Regions from separate parts of the Streptomyces sp. NPDC059355 genome, predicted to be linked through region 1. Evidence: predicted binding sites of a transcription regulator. Region 1 holds the regulator's gene; the other holds the start of a gene.
The links. Region 1 encodes HspR, which represses chaperone genes until heat shock. Its sites were predicted from a motif close to TTGAGNNNNNNNNNCTCAA; they were not measured.
Positions count from the first base shown of each region.

Region 1 (9,102 bases):
ATCGGGGGTGGTCACCCGCCGTCCTCCTCTTGCGTTCTCGAAGGCCTCCAGCAGCTTCTTCGCCGTCGCGCCCTGGCCGGAAAGGACCTCACCGGCCGCGCCGCCCTTGGCGGCGATCGCGGTGAGGAGGTGTTCGGTGGAGAGGTACTCGTCGCCGAGCTTCCCGGCCTGCTGGTCGGCCTCGGCGAGTACGGCGAGCAGCTCGCGGGTGGGCTGCGGGGGCGCGACCGTGGAGCCCGTGACGCTGGGCAGGGCGGCCAGCAGCCGCTCGGCGCCGCCGCGGACCGCCGCCTGGTCGGCCTCGGTGGCCGCGAGGAGGTCGGTGATGTTCTCGTTGTCCTCGCCGGCCAGCAGGGCCAGCAGCAGGTGCGCCGGGGTCAGGTCCGCGTGGCCGTCCTTCACGGCGCGGCTGGTGGCGGCGTTCAGGGCGTCCCGGCTCTTGTTGGTCAGCTCGGCATCCACGTGCGACTTCTCCTCTCAGACAGGTCGGACACAGCAGGCTGGGGTCTCGCTCTTTGAGTATGTCAGCATGCGCAAAGTTGAGTCTATTCCACTCAAGGATGGATTTCAGCCCTCACGTACCCTCGGGCCATGGCTCTTGACGTACTCAACCCGACGCCCGAGTACCTCGCCTTCTGGCGGGAGCGGCACGTCTGCACGCTGACCACCCCGCGCCCCGACGGGACCCCGCACGTGGTGCCGGTGGGCGTCACGTACGACCCGGAGGCCGGCCTGGCCCGGGTGATCAGCAACAAGAACAGCAAGAAGATCCGCAACGTGCTGGCGGCGCAGGGCGCGCAGGCGGGCCCCGCGCGGGTCGCCGTGTGCCAGATGGCGGGGCGGCGCTGGGCGACGCTGGAGGGGCACGCGGTGATCCGTACGGACGAGGCCTCGGTCGCCGAGGCGGTGGCGCGCTACGCGGAGCGGTACGGACGGACGCCGTCGCCCAATCCGGACCGGGTCGTCCTGGAGATCACCCTCGACCGGGCGATGGGCCGGGCCTGAAGAAGAAACAGTTCGGTTTTCACCTTGTCCGGTTCAAGCACTGGACGCGGACATCACAACGGCGCCATCGTGGTCAGGTCCACGATGGCGCCGTTGTGTGGGGGAAGCACCTGGAGCGATCTGCGACGACGGGGGAATCGCTTCAGGCACTGCGGGGGGTGGCGGTGGTGATATCGGGTTCGAAGAGCTGGTGGTCGCGCTGATCAAGGTTGACGAAGACCATTCCGTAGCGCACCTCGCAGCGGACGGGCTGCGGCGCACCGCGGGGGCGGCGCAGGCACCGGTACGCCCGGACGTCCTCGTCCTCCTCGCGCGTGATGACGATGGGCTGTCCGAACAGGGTGACCATCAGCGAGTCGCCGGGGTGGGGGATGGCGGTGGCGAGGTCGATGAACTGCCAGCCGGAGCGGTAGGCAGAGGCCATTTCGCGACGGAAACCGCGGTCGTCGGGGGTCATGCCGCGCTCTCCACGCCAACGACGCCCGCTTCGGCGCCTACGGGGGCCGAGCGCCATCCACTGTCCATCGGTGCCGCGCGCCATCCGCTGTCCTCCAGCGGCGCCGCCTGGAGGTCTGCGGCACCCCCTTCAGCTCCCCCCAGGGTGACCCCGGCAAGTCCCAGACCGGCCACAGCCGAGAAGATGACGGTGGCAAGCGCCGAGCGAAGCATTCTCTTGTTCATGGTCGGCTTCGTCCTCACTTGATGAAATCCTCTCCCCCGCCTGTCAGACGATGGCTCATTCAGGCACGTCGCTGCCACAGGGACGATGCATCATGTTCTTGCATGTTCAGGACCCTGGGGGGTGGAGATTTGACCACAAACAGAACAAAAGCGACACATCCCCACTCGGTCACCGAGCTGTGCAGCGAGGGGGCACGGCTCTACACGAGCGCGCTGCGCACGGGACGTATCGCACGTGGGGATGTCAAAACGGCACCCTGCCTGCTCGATCTGGCGTTGTTGCAGCCAGATCCTGATGACGTAAATTCCCTCCGTCCGGTTCCACCGGCGGTGGCACTCGCACAGCGGCTGCATCCGATCGAACGCGAGATCCGCGACAGGCGCCGCGACTCACTCGAACTGTCCGAGGCTTTCGAGCCGTTTCTCGCCATCAGCGCGCAGAGTCCGGCGAGCACCCACGCCATCACCGTCCTCGAGGGCTTCGACCCCATCAACGCGGCCCTCAACCTCGCCACGGCCGAGTGCCACACCGAGATGCTCACCATCCAGCCCGGCGGCGCCCGCCCCAGTCTGGAGCTCACCGAGGCCCTGGAACGCGACCAGCCGCTGACCGACCGCGGTGTCCGGATCCGGACCCTCTACCAGCACACCGTCCGGCACAGCCGCGGCACGCTCGCGTACGTCGACCTCCTCAAGGCCGGCAAGGTCGAGGTGCGCACGCTGGAGGAGCTCTTCGAGCGCCTCATCATCTTCGACCGGACCGTCGCCTTCATCCCGGCCAGCGACGACCGCCAGGTCGCCCTGGAGCTGCGCCACCCGGGGCTGGTGGACTACCTCATCAAGGTCTTCGAGCAGCTCTGGCACCGCGCGGTGCCGCTCCAGGAGGAAGTCACGTACCAGCACACCCGCGGGGGCATCTCGGGCGTGCAGCGCACCATCGCGCAGCTCCTCATCGAGGGGCACGTGGACGAGGCCATCGCCCGCCGGCTGGGCATGAACGTACGGACCTGCCGCGCGCACATCGCGAAGCTCGCCAGCACCCTCGGCAGCGGCAGCCGGGCCCAGCTCGGCTTCCTCATCGCGCGCTCCGGGATCCTGGAGGACGAGGGCGACTGAAACGAGCCGGCCCCGCCCGGAATCCCGGACGGGGCCTGTGCGTGCGTGTCGTGCGTGCGTGCCGTGCGCGCGCGTGCCGCCTGCGTGCGGCGTGCGCATGAGGACGGCTCGGTCAGTCGCCCTGACGCTTCGGCGCGGGGCGCCAGACGACCAGGGCGTTGCCCGCCACCGGCGGCTGGTACTTGACCAGATCCCGCCGGTACGAGGCGTGCACCTGGGCCTCGCGCTGCTGCAGCACGGCGGCCGCGCCGTCCACCGCCGCCGAGAGCTCGGCCACGCGCTGCTGGAGCGCCGCGACCTGGTTCTCCAGCTCGATGATCCGCTTGATCCCCGCCAGGTTGATGCCCTCGTCCTGGGACAGCGCCTGCACCGTGCGGAGGAGCTCGATGTCGCGGGCCGAGTAGCGCCGGCCGCGGCCGGCCGTCCGGTCCGGGGAGACCAGGCCGAGGCGGTCGTACTGGCGCAGGGTCTGCGGATGCAGGCCCGAGAGCTGGGCGGCCACCGAGATCACGTATACCGGTGTGTCGTCCGTGAGCTGGTAGTGGCTCCTGCGGCGGCCGTCCATGTCATGCTCCCTTCGCGGACTCGAACAGCACGGCGCGCGGGTCCTCCGACTCCGTCGCGTCGCGGTACATCTCCAGCGCCTCGCGGGCCTTGTCCGACAGCGAGGCCGGAACAGCGACCTCCACCGTCACCAGCAGGTCTCCGCGGGTGCCGTCCTTGCGGACCGCTCCCTTGCCGCGGGCCCGCATCGTACGGCCGCTGGGGGTGCCCGGCGGCAGCTTCAGCGTCACCGAAGGGCCGTTCAGGGTCGGGACCTTGATGTCGGCGCCCAGGGCCGCCTCGGCGATGGTCACCGGGACGGTGACCGTCAGGTTGTCGTCCTTGCGCCCGAACACCGGGTGGCCGTCGACGTGGACGACAACGTACAAGTCTCCGGCGGGACCGCCGCGTTCGCCCGGGGCGCCCTTGCCGCGCAGCCGGATCCGCTGGCTGTCGGAGACGCCCGCGGGGATCCGGACCTGCATGGTGCGGGAGGACTTGGCCCGCCCGCTGCCCTTGCAGACGTCGCAGGGGGTCTCGGCGATGAGGCCGCGGCCCTTGCAGTCCGCGCAGGGGTCGGTCAGCGAGAACCCGCCGCCGCTGCCCCGCGAGACCTGGCCGGTGCCGACGCAGGTCGGGCACACGCGCGGCGTGCCGTTCTTGTCGCCGGTGCCCGAACAGGCCTTGCAGGGCGCCTGGGAGGACATCCGGAGCGGGACCGTGGCCCCGTCCACCGCCTCCGTGAAGGAGAGGGTGACCTCCGATTCGATGTCCTGGCCGCGGCGCGGCTGGACCCGGGTACCGGGACCCGCGCCGCCGCGGTTGAACAGTCCGCCGAAGACGTCGCCCAGGCCGCCGCCACCGCCGAAGCCGCCCGCGCCGCCGCCACCCTGCTGGGTGCCGCCGAACAGGTCGCCCAGGTCGAAGTTGAACGAGCCGCCGCCCCCGCCGGGACCGGGGCGGAAGCCGCCGTTCCCGAACAGGGCGCGGGCCTCGTCGTACTCCTTGCGCTTCTTGGCGTCGCCGAGGATGTCGTTGGCCTCGGAGATCTCCTTGAAGCGCTCCTCGGCCGAGGCGTCGCCCTTGTTGGCGTCCGGGTGGAACTCGCGCGCGAGCTTCCGGTACGCCTTCTTGATCTCGGCCTCGGTTGCGTCCTTCGGGACACCGAGGACCTTGTAGTAGTCCTTCTCGACGAAGTCCTTCGTGCTCATCCCCGGTGTCCCTCCTCTCGTACCGCTACTGGTTCAACGTCAGCCCTTGTCGGGGGCATCCGTGTCCTTGTCCGAAGGCGCGTCGGCCTCGGCCGACTCGGACTTGGGGGCCGCGCCCGGCTGGGGCTCGGCCACCGCGACCCGCGCGGGGCGGATCGTACGCTCGCCGATCCGGTACCCCGGCTGCAGGATCGCCACGCAGGTGTCCTCGGTGACGTCCGGCGCGTACGAGTGCATCAGGGCCTCGTGGATCGTCGGGTCGAAGGGCTCGCCCTCCTTGCCGAACTGCTGCAGCCCCATCTTGGCCGCGGCGGTCTCCAGCGATTCGGCCACCGACTTGAAGCCGCCGACCAGCTCGCCATGGTCCCGCGCCCGGCCGATGTCGTCCAGGGTCGGGAGCAGCTCCGTCAGGAGGGACGCGACCGCGATCTCCTTGACGGCGATCCGGTCCCGCTCGACCCGGCGGCGGTAGTTCTGGTACTCCGCCTGGAGCCGCTGGAGGTCCGCGGTGCGCTCACCGAGCGCGGTGCGGGCCTGGTCCAGCTGCGCCAGCAGAGCCGTACCGCTGTCCTGGGCGGACTGGGCGGACTGTGCTGCTGCGGAGTCCCCGGCCGGGGCCGCGGCCTCCTCCTTGGAGGAAGCTGCGGCCTTCGGCTCGGCGGCGTCGTCAGGCGTGCCGTCGGCGGGGACTTCGGGCTTCTCCTCGAAGCCCGGGGTCTCCTCCGACATCAGGCAGCGCCGCCCTTCGGCTTGTCCTCGTCCACGATCTCGGCGTCGACGACGTCGTCGTCGGCCTTGGCCTGGCCCGCGTCACCCGCGCCGCCGGCAGCGCCCTGGGCGGCCTGCGCGTCGGCGTAGATGGCCTGGCCGAGCTTCTGGCTGACCGCGGCGAGCTTCTCGGTCGCGGTGCGGATCTCGGTGGTGTCCTCGCCCTTGAGCTTTTCCTTCAGCTCGGCGACGGCGGCCTCGACCTCGGTCTTGACCTCGGCCGGGACCTTGTCCTCGTTGTCCTTGACGAACTTCTCCGTCTGGTAGACGAGCTGCTCGCCCTGGTTGCGGGACTCGGCCGCCTCCTTGCGGCGCAGGTCCTCGTCCGCGTACTGCTCCGCCTCCTGGCGCATGCGGTCGACCTCGTCCTTGCCGAGCGAGGAGCCGCCGGTGACGGTCATCTTCTGCTCCTTGCCCGTGCCGAGGTCCTTGGCCGTGACGTGCATGATGCCGTTCGCGTCGATGTCGAAGGAGACCTCGATCTGCGGGACGCCGCGCGGGGCCGGGGGCAGGCCCGTCAGCTCGAACATGCCGAGCTTCTTGTTGTACGCCGCGATCTCGCGCTCGCCCTGGTAGACCTGGATCTGCACGGACGGCTGGTTGTCCTCGGCCGTCGTGAAGATCTCGGAGCGCTTGGTCGGGATCGTGGTGTTGCGCTCGATCAGCTTGGTCATGATGCCGCCCTTGGTCTCGATGCCGAGGGACAGCGGGGTCACGTCGAGGAGCAGGACGTCCTTGACCTCACCCTTGAGGACACCGGCCTGGAGGGTGGCGCCGATGGCGACGACCTCGTCCGGGTTGACGCCCTTGTTGGCGTCCTGACCGCCGGTGAGCTCCTTGACGAGCTCGGCGACGGCCGGCATGCGGGTGGAGCCGCCGACCAGGACCACGTGGTCGATCTCGGACAGCGCGATGCCGGCGTCCTTGATGACGTTGTGGAACGGGGTCTTGCAGCGGTCCAGCAGGTCCGCGGTCAGCTGCTGGAACTGGGCGCGCGTGAGCTTCTCGTCCAGGTGCAGCGGGCCCTCGGCGGAAGCCGTGATGTAGGGCAGGTTGATCGTGGTCTCCGTGGAGGAGGACAGCTCGATCTTCGCCTTCTCGGCGGCCTCGCGCAGGCGCTGGAGCGCCATCTTGTCCTTGGAGAGGTCCACGCCGTGGCCGTTGGCGAACTGCTTCACCAGGTAGTCGACGACGCGCTGGTCCCAGTCGTCACCACCGAGGTGGTTGTCACCGTTGGTCGCCTTGACCTCGACGACGCCGTCGCCGATCTCGAGGAGCGACACGTCGAAGGTGCCGCCACCGAGGTCGAAGACGAGAATGGTCTGGTCGTCCTTGTCGAGGCCGTAGGCCAGGGCGGCGGCAGTCGGCTCGTTGACAATACGCAGGACGTTCAGGCCCGCGATCTCGCCGGCCTCCTTCGTCGCCTGGCGCTCGGAGTCGTTGAAGTAGGCCGGGACGGTGATGACCGCGTCCGTGACCTTCTCACCCAGGTACGCCTCGGCGTCGCGCTTCAGCTTCTGCAGGATGAAGGCGCTCATCTGCTGCGGGTTGAAGTCCTTGCCATCCAGGTTGATCTTCCAGTCAGTGCCCATGTGGCGCTTGACGGAGCGGATGGTGCGGTCCACGTTCGTGACCGCCTGGCGCTTGGCGACCTCGCCGACGAGGACCTCGCCGTTCTTGGCGAAGGCGACGACGGACGGCGTGGTCCTGGCGCCCTCGGCGTTGGTGATGACGGTGGGCTCGCCGCCTTCGAGAACGCTGACGACGGAGTTAGTGGTGCCCAGGTCGATGCCGACCGCACGTGCCATTTTGATTTCCTCCAGCTGACTTGAGTGGAACAGACTCAACCATGCCCCACCACCGCGCGAACGTCAACAGAGATGAGTGGAGGCGGCTCAACTTTTATCGCGGCCTTACGCTCACAGAAGCCTCCCGAGGGCCGAGCGGGCGATGCTGCGGCGGCCCACTGCGCGGCACCGCCGAAACCGCCGGAGGCGCATGCAGGGTGCCCCCATGCCGCTGCCGCCGCTCACGCTCCCCCCGATCCGGCACCTCGTACGACGGCGCCCCGCGAGCCCGCACCCCCTCGCGCGCCGGCGGAACCTGCCGGACCTGCCCGACCTGCCGGACCTGTCCGCCAAGCGGGTGGTCGACCTCCTCGGGGCCGCCGCGCTGACCGGGCTGCTCGCGCTGCCACTGCTGGCCGTCGCCGCCCTGCTGTACGCGGCCCAGGGCGGGCGGGCCTTCGTACGGGAACCGGCGGCGGGGCTCGCCGGGCGGCCTTTCCTGACCTGGCGGCTGCGCACGGACGGGGCGGGGCGGCTGGGGGCGGCACTGCGGCGGGGCGCCCTGGACGGGGTGCCGCAGCTGCTGAACGTGCTGCGCGGCGAGATGTCGCTGGTCGGGCCGCGCCCCGAACCGCGTACGGACCGGGCCGACCGGCTCCTCGTACGCCCTGGAATGACCGGTTTGTGGCAGGTCAGTGCGCGATCCGACCTCCCCTGGGAAGAGATGGCCCTGCTGGACCGGCACTATGTGGAGAGCCATTGGCTGGGGATGGATCTCGCGATCCTGGCTCAGACCCCTCGGGCGGCCTGTCGGCACAGGCGCTCCTGAGGCATGCCTGAGCGACACAGATCACCGCCCGCCCACCTACATTGCGGCGCGGGGAATGGGTACCCTCAAGCCTTGACTTCATAAGTTACCGCTTAGTAAGTGCCGCCCGAGGAGCCCTTCCATGCAACTCGCCGCGATCATCGTGTCGCTGGTCATCACGGTGGTGGCCGTCGCGCTGTTCGGCCGTGCCACCGTGCAGATCTACCGCTTCGTGCGGCTCGGCCAGCCAGTGCCCGCGGGCACCCGCACCGGCGATCCGACGCAGCGCACCATCACCCTGGTCAAGGAGTTCCTCGGCCACACCCGCATGAACCGCTGGGGCATCGTCGGCTTCGCGCACTGGTTCGTGGCGGTGGGCTTCTTCTCGCTGCTGCTGACGATCGTGAACGCCTTCGGTCAGCTCTTCCAGGCCGACTGGCTGATCCCGATCATCGGCGACTGGCTGCCGTACGAGATCTTCACCGAGTTCCTCGGCCTGATGACCGTCCTCGGCATCGTGACCCTGATCGTGATCCGGCAGCTGAGCCGGCCGGGCGCGGCGGGCCGCAAGTCCCGCTTCGCGGGTTCCAAGACCGGCCAGGCGTACTTCGTCGAGGCCGTCATCCTGATCGTCGGCGTCTGCATCATGACGCTGCGCGCGCTGGAGGGCGTCCAGCACGGCGTCGACGGCTGGGAGCCGGGCTTCTTCGCCTCGTACCCGATGATCGCCGCGTTCGACGGGCTGAGCCTGAGCACGATCCAGTACCTGACGTACTTCTTCGCCGCGCTCAAGATCGTCACCTCCTTCACCTGGATGATCACGGTCTCGCTCAACACGAACATGGGCGTCGCCTGGCACCGCTTCCTCGGCTTCCCGAACATCTGGTTCAAGCGGAACGCGGACGGTTCGACGGCTCTGGGCGCGCTGCAGCCCATGGCGAGCGGCGGCAAGGAGATCGACTTCGAGGAGCCGGGCGAGGACGACGTCTTCGGCGTCTCCCAGGTCGAACAGTTCTCCTGGAAGGGCATCCTCGACTTCTCCACGTGCACGGAGTGCGGCCGCTGCCAGTCGCAGTGCCCGGCGTGGAACACGGGCAAGCCGCTGTCCCCGAAGCTCCTGATCATGTCGCTGCGCGACCACGCCCACGCCAAGGCGCCGTACCTGCTCGCGGGTGGCGGCAAG
Region 1 is NZ_JBHYXN010000033.1:83,924-93,025, reverse strand. It holds partial or broken gene ACFXGI_RS27385 (Clp protease N-terminal domain-containing protein) at 1-462, opposite strand, end outside; gene ACFXGI_RS27380 (TIGR03618 family F420-dependent PPOX class oxidoreductase) at 592-1,005, shown strand; gene ACFXGI_RS27375 (hypothetical protein) at 1,148-1,462, opposite strand; gene ACFXGI_RS27370 (helix-turn-helix transcriptional regulator) at 1,789-2,802, shown strand; gene ACFXGI_RS27365 (heat shock protein transcriptional repressor HspR) at 2,915-3,367, opposite strand; gene dnaJ (molecular chaperone DnaJ) at 3,369-4,556, opposite strand; gene grpE (nucleotide exchange factor GrpE) at 4,596-5,285, opposite strand; gene dnaK (molecular chaperone DnaK) at 5,285-7,132, opposite strand; gene ACFXGI_RS27345 (sugar transferase) at 7,338-7,940, shown strand; partial or broken gene ACFXGI_RS27340 ((Fe-S)-binding protein) at 8,062-9,102, shown strand, end outside.

Region 2 (9,102 bases), on a different contig from region 1:
GACGGTGCGCGCTCCGAAGACCGCTTCGCCGGGCCCGCGACGGGAGACGAGCGGTTCCTGCTCACCGACGTCCTCGCGGCGCAGCGCGCGACGCTGGAGCTGAAGTGCGCCGGGCTGGACGCGGAGCTGGCCCTGCGGTCGGCGGAGCCGTCCACGCTCTCGCTGCTCGGCCTGGTCCGCCACCTCGCGGACGTGGAGCGCCGCTGGTTCCGCCGGGTCCTGGCCGGGCAGGAGGCGCCGGCCCTGTTCTCCTCGGAGGCGGACCCGGACGGCGACTTCGACGGGGCGGCCTCCGGCCCGGGGGCCGTCGCCGCGGCGTGGGGGGCCTGGCGGGACGAGGTCGCGTTCGCGCGGTCGTTCACGGCAGCGGCGCCCGATCTGGACGTGGAGGCCGAGGACGAATGGCGCGGGAAGGTGTCACTGCGCTGGGTGCTGATCCACATGATCGAGGAGTACGCCCGCCACAACGGCCACGCCGACCTGCTGCGCGAGCGGATCGACGGCGCGATCGGCGTCTGAACCCGGGTACGGCCCCCATCGAGGTCGGTGCCCGGTCTCACCACACTGGTGTGCATGCCTTCTCACATCACGTCATTGCGCTTCAGTCGGACGGTGGTCGTCCTCATGGCCGCCGGACTGCTGCTCTACGGCTGCTCCTTCGGGGAGGCCGAGCAGCAGAGGACGGCGACGGCCGACGTGACGGTCGGGGAGGCCGTCACGGCGGTCGAGGTGAAGGACGCCCGGCGCGGCTCCATCGAGGTCAGCCCCGGCGCGGGCCCGGGGGTCACGGTCCACCGGACCGTCCACTACCGCGGCGACGCGGCGCCGAAGCCGGGCCAGCGGGTGTCGGGAGGGGTCCTCACCTTCACGGAGGGCTGCTCCGCCCCCTGCTTCGTCGACTACCGCCTGGAGGTCCCGGCCTCGGCGAAGGTCACGCTCGCGAGCAGCAGCGGCCGCATCTCGGTGACCGGGGTGGCGGGGGCGGACCTCTCGTCCTCCTCGGGCGACGTGACGGCCGACCGCACCACCGGCCCCCTGAAGGTCCGTACGTCCTCGGGGTCGATCACGGCCACCGCCCTGACCGCCCCGACGGCCGACCTCCGCGCCTCCTCGGGCGACATGCGCCTGACGTTCGCGAGCCCGCCGGGATCGGTCATGGCGCAGTCCAGCTCGGGCGACGTGACCCTCAGGGTCCCTCCGGCCCCGTACGAGATCACGACGGCCACCGGCTCCGGCACCCGGAACACCCTCCCCTCCACCCCCACGGCCCCCTCCCACCTCAAGGTCCAGACCTCCTCGGGCGACATCCGCATCCAGCCCGCCCCCTGAGTCCGCCGGCGAGGGGTGTTCGCCGGGGGCGAACGGGTGTTGGGGAACATTGGGCGGCGCACATGCATTGAGTCGGCATAGCTCAACTTCACTGCCGGAGGGAAGATCATGGCTTCGACGTCCGTAACGCTCACTCTGCCCGTGCTGCCGCTTGACGACGAGGTCGTGCTGCCGGGGATGGTCGTTCCGCTGGACCTGTCCGATGCCGAGGTGCGGGGGGCCGTCGAGGCCGCCCAGGCGGCGGTCGGGAGCGGGAAGCCCCGGGTGCTGCTCGTGCCGCGCGTCGACGGGAAGTACGCCGGCACCGGTGTGCTCGGGACCGTCGAGCAGGTGGGCCGGCTCTCCGACGGGGACCCCGGGGCGCTCATCCGCGGTGTCGGCCGCGTCAGGATCGGGGCCGGGACCACCGGGCCCGGGGCAGCGCTCTGGGTCGAGGGCGAGAGCGTCGACGAGAAGCTGCCCGACCCGCTGCCCGGGTCGGTCACCGAGCTCGTCAAGGAGTACAAGGCACTCGCCACCAGCTGGCTCAAGAAGCGCGGGGCCTGGCAGGTCGTGGACCGCGTCCAGCAGATCGAGGGGGTGTCCGCGCTCGCGGACAACTCCGGGTACTCGCCCTTCCTGAGCGTCGCCCAGAAGGTCGAGCTGCTCGAGACCGCCGACCCCGTCGCCCGCCTCAAGCTCGCCATCACCTGGCTGCGCGACCACCTCGCCGAGCAGGACGTGGCCGAGTCCATCGCCAAGGACGTCCAGGACGGTGTCGAGAAGCAGCAGCGCGAGTTCCTGCTGCGCCGCCAGCTGGAGGCCGTGCGCAAGGAACTGCGCGAGCTGAACGGCGAGAAGGACGGCGAGGAGTCCGACGACTACCGCGCCCGCGTCGAGGGCGCCGACCTGCCCGAGAAGGTACGGGAGGCCGCGCTCAAGGAGGTCGACAAGCTGGAGCGGTCCAGCGACCAGTCCCCCGAGGGCTCCTGGATCCGCACCTGGCTCGACACCATCCTGGAACTGCCCTGGAACGAGCGGACCGAGGACGAGTACGATATCCGCGGCGCCCGGGCGGTCCTGGACGCCGAGCACGCCGGCCTGAGCGACGTGAAGGACCGCATCACCGAGTACCTCGCCGTGCGCAAGCGGCGCAGCGAGCGCGGCATGGGCATCGTCGGCGGCCGCCGCGGCGGCGCCGTACTGGCGCTCGTCGGGCCCCCCGGCGTCGGCAAGACGTCCCTCGGGGAGTCCGTCGCCCACGCCATGGGCCGCAAGTTCGTCCGCGTCGCCCTCGGCGGCGTCCGCGACGAGGCCGAGATCCGCGGCCACCGGCGTACGTACGTCGGCGCCCTGCCCGGCCGGATCGTACGGGCCGTCAAGGAAGCCGGGTCCATGAACCCCGTCGTCCTGCTCGACGAGATCGACAAGGTCGGGTCGGACTTCCGCGGAGACCCGGCGGCCGCACTGCTGGAGGTCCTGGACCCCGCCCAGAACCACACCTTCCGGGACCACTACCTGGAGGTGGAGCTGGACCTGAGCGACGTCGTCTTCCTGGCCACCGCCAACGTCCTGGAGGCCATCCCCGAGGCGCTCGCCGACCGCATGGAGCTCGTCCGCCTCGACGGCTACACCGAGGACGAGAAGGTCGTCATCGCCCGCGACCACCTCCTGCCCCGTCAGCTGGAGCGCGCCGGACTCGGCGCCGACGAGGTGGTGCTGGAGGAGGACGCCCTGCGCAAGCTGGCCGGGGAGTACACCCGGGAGGCGGGCGTGCGCACGCTGGAGCGGTCCGTCGCGCGGCTCCTGCGCAAGGTGGCCTCCCAGCACGAGCTGGGGGAGCGGGAGCTGCCGCTGCGCATCGGCGCCGACGACCTGCGCGGTCTCATCGGGCGCCCGCACCACGTCCCGGAGTCCGCGCAGGACCCCGCCGAGCGGCGCACCGCCGTCCCCGGCGTGGCCACCGGGCTCGCCGTGACCGGCGCGGGCGGGGACGTCCTGTTCGTCGAGGCCTCGCTGGCCGACCCCGAGACGGGCGCCGCCGGACTCACCCTCACCGGGCAGCTCGGCGACGTCATGAAGGAGTCGGCGCAGATCGCGCTCAGCTTCCTGCGCTCGCACGGCGCGGAGCTGGAGCTCCCGGTCGCCGACCTGAAGGACCGCGGTGTGCACATCCACTTCCCGGCGGGCGCGGTGCCGAAGGACGGCCCGAGCGCGGGCATCACGATGACCACGGCGCTCGCCTCGCTGCTCTCCGGGCGGCAGGTGCGCACCGACGTGGCCATGACCGGCGAGGTCTCGCTGACCGGGCGCGTCCTGCCGATCGGCGGGGTCAAGCAGAAGCTGCTGGCCGCGCACCGGGCCGGGCTGACCACGGTGATCATCCCGAAGCGGAACGAGGCCGACCTGGACGACGTCCCGTCCGAGGTGCTGGCGGGCCTGGAGGTCCACCCGGTGACGGACGTGCGCCAGGTCCTGGAACTGGCCCTCCGCCAGTCGGACGCCGTCCCGGTCACCGTCGCCGCCTGACCGGCCCACCGGCCGGCCGCGCACGGCCCGGGCCCACTCCCCGCGGACCCCACCGGCCCGGGACCGTCCCCCCGGACTCCGTCCGGGGGGACGCCCGGGCGGGGTCCCGGGCCGGTGGCGGGCGCGCTGCGAAATACTGGTGCCTCAGGACATCAGCGATGGGAGCGGACGTGCACGGAAGCGAAGACCAGGAGTTCCTTGCCCTGGAGCGGGAACTGTCCGTCTTCCTCCGGCGCGCCAGGGCCTCCTCCGGGGAGATGGCCCGCGCGCTCCACCCCGAGCTGGAACCGGCCGCGTACGGGCTGCTCGTGCGGCTGGAGGCGGCGGGGCGGCAGCGGGCCACCGAGCTCGCCGCGTACTTCGGCGTCGGCAAGGCCACCATGAGCCGGCAGCTGCGGGCCCTGGAAGTGCTGGGGCTGGTGGCGCGCGAGCCGGACCCCGCCGACGGCCGGGCCTCCCTGGTCGGCCTCACGGACGAGGGCCGGGAGCGGTTCCTGCGCGTACGGGGGGCCCGGCGCGAGCAGTACATGCGCAAGCTCGCCGACTGGGACCGGGGAGAGGTCGCGGAGCTCGCCCGGCTCCTTCGACAGCTGAACCAGGGCGCGGAGTAGGGCCCGGAGGGACTACAGCTCCGCGTACGCCGCCGAGGCGTCGTCGTGGCGTTTGCCGCGCCCGCGGGGGCGGGCCGGGTCCGATTCCAGGATGCGGACCCGGGCGATCAGCGACTGCGCGCCCTCCTTGCGGAGCACCGCCAGGCACTGCGCCCAGTCGCCCTCCCCGAAGGTGTCCGTCCACCGGCTCGCCCCGTCCGTGAGCGCCGCCAGCGCCCGGACCCGCCCGCGCGGGGTCCGGCCCGTCACCGCCCGCGCCGCGACCTCCGGGTCCGCCGCCGCCGTGAAGAAGCCGCCCTCCGCGTTGCGCAGCGCGTCCGCCGAGGCGGATGTCCGCAGCAGCTCGCGCGGGATCCGGTCCAGCCGGTCGTCGAGCACCGCCGTCACCTCGCCGCCCGGCGCTTCGAGGAGCAGCACGGAATCCGAGAGCACGAGGTGCTCCACGTACGCCTCGTCCCACCGCACCATCACCACCGTCGCCTGCGGGGTCCGCACGTGAGAAAGGTCACAGGTTTCGCGGTGGGCGTCGGCGGCGCCGCGGATGGACTCCGCCAGGATCCGGTCCAGCGCCATGTCCGGTCGCGATCCGGACAGTTCGGTCAATCGGCCCCCGAGCCGGGCCGCGAACCAGGGCACGCCGTGCGAACAGCCCACCTCGCCGCCCGGTGGGGTGACCCCGTCCAGGGCGACCAGGACTCCACCGCCCGCGGCGGGCATCGCCGCCGATAGCCAGTCCTCGTTGGGGCGTTCCGGGTCGCCGGGGTCCGAGGCGAGGTCGATGCGCATACGGACATTCTGCCCGTCCCGCGCGGGCCGGCCGGCCGGGACGGAGTGAAAGGTCCGTACCAATAGGGCGTCCGTCGGGTACGCGGCGCCCGCGCGGCCGACAGGGCGTTCGGGGCCCCCGTGGCGGCTGTGGGCGCGCATATTGCCAAAGCCCTCACCGATCTTTCAACCACCCGTCCATGGCGGCCCCCTGAAGGCGCACCGCCGAGTTGGTTGCCAACTCATCCGTGATGTTCACTCGTTCGAGTGGCCGGGTGGGTGATGTCAGACTCTCCGCCCAGCACACTGCAAAGGTCTGAGGCGGTACGAGGAGGCAGGGGGCGTTTACTTGTTGACCGGCCGTTACCTCGGCCACACGAGTAGACGAGCACGAGCACACGTACAGGATTGCGAGCACCGGTGCAGAAGAAGCGGTCTCGGAAGAACGGCACCGCCACCGACGGACCAGCCCCCGCAGGACGCCCCGTCCGCGTGCGCAGCAGGCTCGTCATCGGCGTCGCCGTCGCCGGCCTCACCGTCCTCGCGGCCGGCGCCCCAGCCGTGGTCTCCGCGACGCGGGAGCTGAACGACTCCCAGCAGCTGGTCACGCTCGCCGAGCAGAGCCAGCACACCCTCACCCTGGCGCACCTCCTCGGCGACGAGCGCGACGCCGTCGTCGAGTACGTGGCCAAGGGCCGCCCCGGCGCCCAGGCGAAGGGCCCCGTCCAGGAGCGCACCGCGCTCACCGACCGCCAGCTCGCCGAGGTCCAGAACGAGGCCGACGAGGCGCTCGCCCGCGCCCTCGGCCGCGTCCAGGCCGTCCGCACCGAAGCCGTCGACGGCAAGGGCAGCGCCCTCGCCGCCCAGCAGGCGTACACGGGCGTCATCGCGGAACTGCTCGCGCCGGGCGACCGGCTCGCCGAGCTGACCCCGCCGCGCGCCGTCGCCGCCCTCGCCACCACCCGCCCGCTGGCCCCGCTCGGCCAGGCCGTGGAACAGGCCTCGGCCACGCGTGGACTGCTGCTCGGCGCGCTGGCCGTCCCCCGCGGCGAGCAGCCCTCCAACACGGCCGCCGCGGACGAACTCAGCACCGCCGCCCAGCGGGCCCGCGTACGGGAGCAGGCCGCGCTCGACGACTTCAACCGGGTCGCGCGGCCCGACGTACGCCAGACCCTCGCCGCCACCGTCACCGGCCCCGACGTCAAGACGGCCGACGACCACCTCAAGCGGCTCACCGAACGACCCACGCTCTCCGCGGCCGACCGCCGGCTCGACAGTTCCGCCGTGGCCCCCTCCCTTTCCGCCCGCATCGACCGGATGCGCTCCGTCGAGGCCACCCTCGCCGGGCAGCGGGCCACCGCGCTCGCCACCCTGCGCGACGACGACGTGACCCGGCTGGAGACGCTGGTCGCCGCCCTCGGCCTGCTGTTCCTGGTCGCCGTCGGCTTCTCGACGGCCGTCGCGCGCTCGCTGACCCGGCCGCTGTCCGTGCTGCGCCGCGGCGCAGCACGGCTGGCGACCCCGGAGGGCTCGGTGGAGCCGGTCCGCTTCACCGGCCGCAACGACGAGTTCGCCGAGGTCGTACGCCACCTCAACGCGGTCCGCGACCAGACCGTCTCCCTGCACACCCGGATCGCGGGCCTGGACGCCGACGGGCGCCGGCTCATCGGCCGCAACGAGGCGCTCTCCGCGTCCCGCGATGCGCTGGAGCAGGAACTGACGACGAGCCGCGAGGCGCTGGAGGAGGAGCTGACGCAGCTGCGGGCCGGTCTCGAAGAGCACCGCCGCATCATGTCGACGACGTCGGTCTCGCTCTCGCTGCGCACGCTGGGGCTGGTCGAGCGCCAGCTCGCGGTCATCGAGGAGCTGGAGTCCAAGGAGCAGGACCCGGACCGGCTGGCGACCCTGTTCAAGCTGGACCACCTGGCGACGGTCATGCGCCGCCACAACGAGAACCTGCTGGTCCTGGCCGGCCAGGAGCACGGCCACGGCCACGGCGCCGGCCCCGCGCCGGTCCCGCTGGTCGACGTCATGCGGGCCGCGGTCAGCGAGATCGAGCGCTACGAGCGCGTCGACCTGGCGGCGCTCCCGCCGTTCACCCAGGTCGCGGGGCACGCGGCCGACGACATCTCGCACGTGCTCGCCGAACTGCTGGAGAACGCCACGACGTTCTCGCCGCCGGAGGCGAAGGTACGGGTCTCCGGGTGGCTGCTGGACTCGGGTGACGCGGTGCTCTCCGTCATGGACGAGGGCATCGGGGTCACCGGCGACCGGCTGGAGGCCCTGAACGCCCGCCTGGCCACGCCGGAGGCGTACGACGAGGAGCCGGAGGCCGAACACGGCCTGGGTCTCGGCCTGTACGTGGCGGGCCGCCTCGCGGCCCGGCACGGGGTCACCGCCGAGCTGCGCCCCGGGCGGCACGCGGGTACGGAGGCCCTGGTGGTCGTCCCCGCCGCGCTGCTGCCGACCACGCCGCCGAGCTCGCCGGTGCACACCTTCGCCACGCCGGCACCGGGCGTGCCGGAGCTGCGGCTGCCGGGTGTGATCGCGGAGGCGAACGAGAACACGATCCCGGCGCGCCGCATGCCGGAGCCTCCGGCGGTGGAGCGGGAGGCGGAGGCGTCGGCCGACGCGGCCCCGACTCCGGCCGCGGCCCCGGCTCCCGAGCCCTTCCAGGACCCGGGCCCGGAGGCGGACGCGGAGCTCCTGCGGGGCATGGAGTGGGACCCGGACGCCCCGGACGAGTCCCTCACCGCGGAGCCGACGCCCGGCCAGGACGCGGACTTCGCCCCGGACGGTGCCGTTGCGGGTGCTGGTGCGGCTGTGGCCCCGGGCGCAGACCCGGCCTCCGGTCCCGATGCGACCGCGGACGCCATCCCCGACCTGGCCCCGGAATTCGGGCCGGACCTGGCCGGGGGTCTGGAGCCCGGCGCGGGTGCGCACGCCCCGGCCGCGGACGCTCAGCTGCCGCCCGCCGACCAGGTGTTCACGGCCGGACACGGCTTCGGGGACGCCGCGGACGTACCGCCCCCGGCCGACGTACCGCCCCCGGCCCCCGGCGAGGAGCTGCTGGCCCGGGTGGTGCCGACGGAGCCGGAGCCGCCCGGCGCCGACCAGGTGTTCACCGCGGCCGACGGCCCCGAGCAGGCCCCGGGCGAGCCCGATCCCGGCGAAGAACTCCTCGCGCGCGTCGTCCCCGACGCGGTACCGGAGGCCTTCGCGGAGCCCGACCCCGACCCGGCGTCCCCCGACCGGCTGCCCGATGCCGGCCCGCGGGCCGGCGTACCGGAAGCAGGACCGACGCTGCCCGGGGAGTCCGCCACCGCCGTCGCCCCCGACGGTCCGGCGGAGCCCCACCGGCACGCGCCCGACGAGGCCGACTGGGTCCCCCGCCAGGGGAGCCACCCCGACTCCGGGCCGGAGGCGGCCGTCACCGACAAAGGGCTGCCCAAGCGCACCCCGCGCACGGTGACCCCGCCCCGCCCCGGGACCGCACGGGCGCCCGAGCCGCCCCGCCGCGTCGACGCCGACGAACTGCGACGCCGGCTCGGCGGCTTCTACCAGGGGACGCGGGACGGACGGCGCGTCGTGGCCGCCGAGCTCGCACAGGACACCGACCAGGGGGACACCGCACAGGAGGCACGCACATGACCGCGCCCAGTACGTACGGACTGAGCACCCAGGCCCGCAACCTGCAGTGGCTGCTGACCGACCTGGTCGAGGAGGTGCCCGGCGTCAACTCCGTCGCGGTCGTGTCCTCGGACGGGCTCCTGCTGCTGTCCTCCGACCCCGGGGGAGCGGCCGCCGGCGCGGCCGCCGCCCCCGGCGAGGGCCCCGCGCGCACCAAGGGCCCGCGCGGCGCCTCCGCCGACCTGGCCACCATCGTCTC
Region 2 is NZ_JBHYXN010000044.1:23,975-33,076, reverse strand. It holds gene ACFXGI_RS31170 (DinB family protein) at 1-519, shown strand, start outside; gene ACFXGI_RS31165 (DUF4097 domain-containing protein) at 574-1,329, shown strand; gene lon (endopeptidase La) at 1,438-3,837, shown strand; gene ACFXGI_RS31155 (MarR family transcriptional regulator) at 3,996-4,448, shown strand; gene ACFXGI_RS31150 (protein phosphatase 2C domain-containing protein) at 4,461-5,234, opposite strand; gene ACFXGI_RS31145 (nitrate- and nitrite sensing domain-containing protein) at 5,706-8,864, shown strand; gene ACFXGI_RS31140 (roadblock/LC7 domain-containing protein) at 8,861-9,102, shown strand, end outside.
Region 2: lon (endopeptidase La) is a predicted target of HspR. The motif match lies at 1,397-1,415, and genes of this name have one in related genera.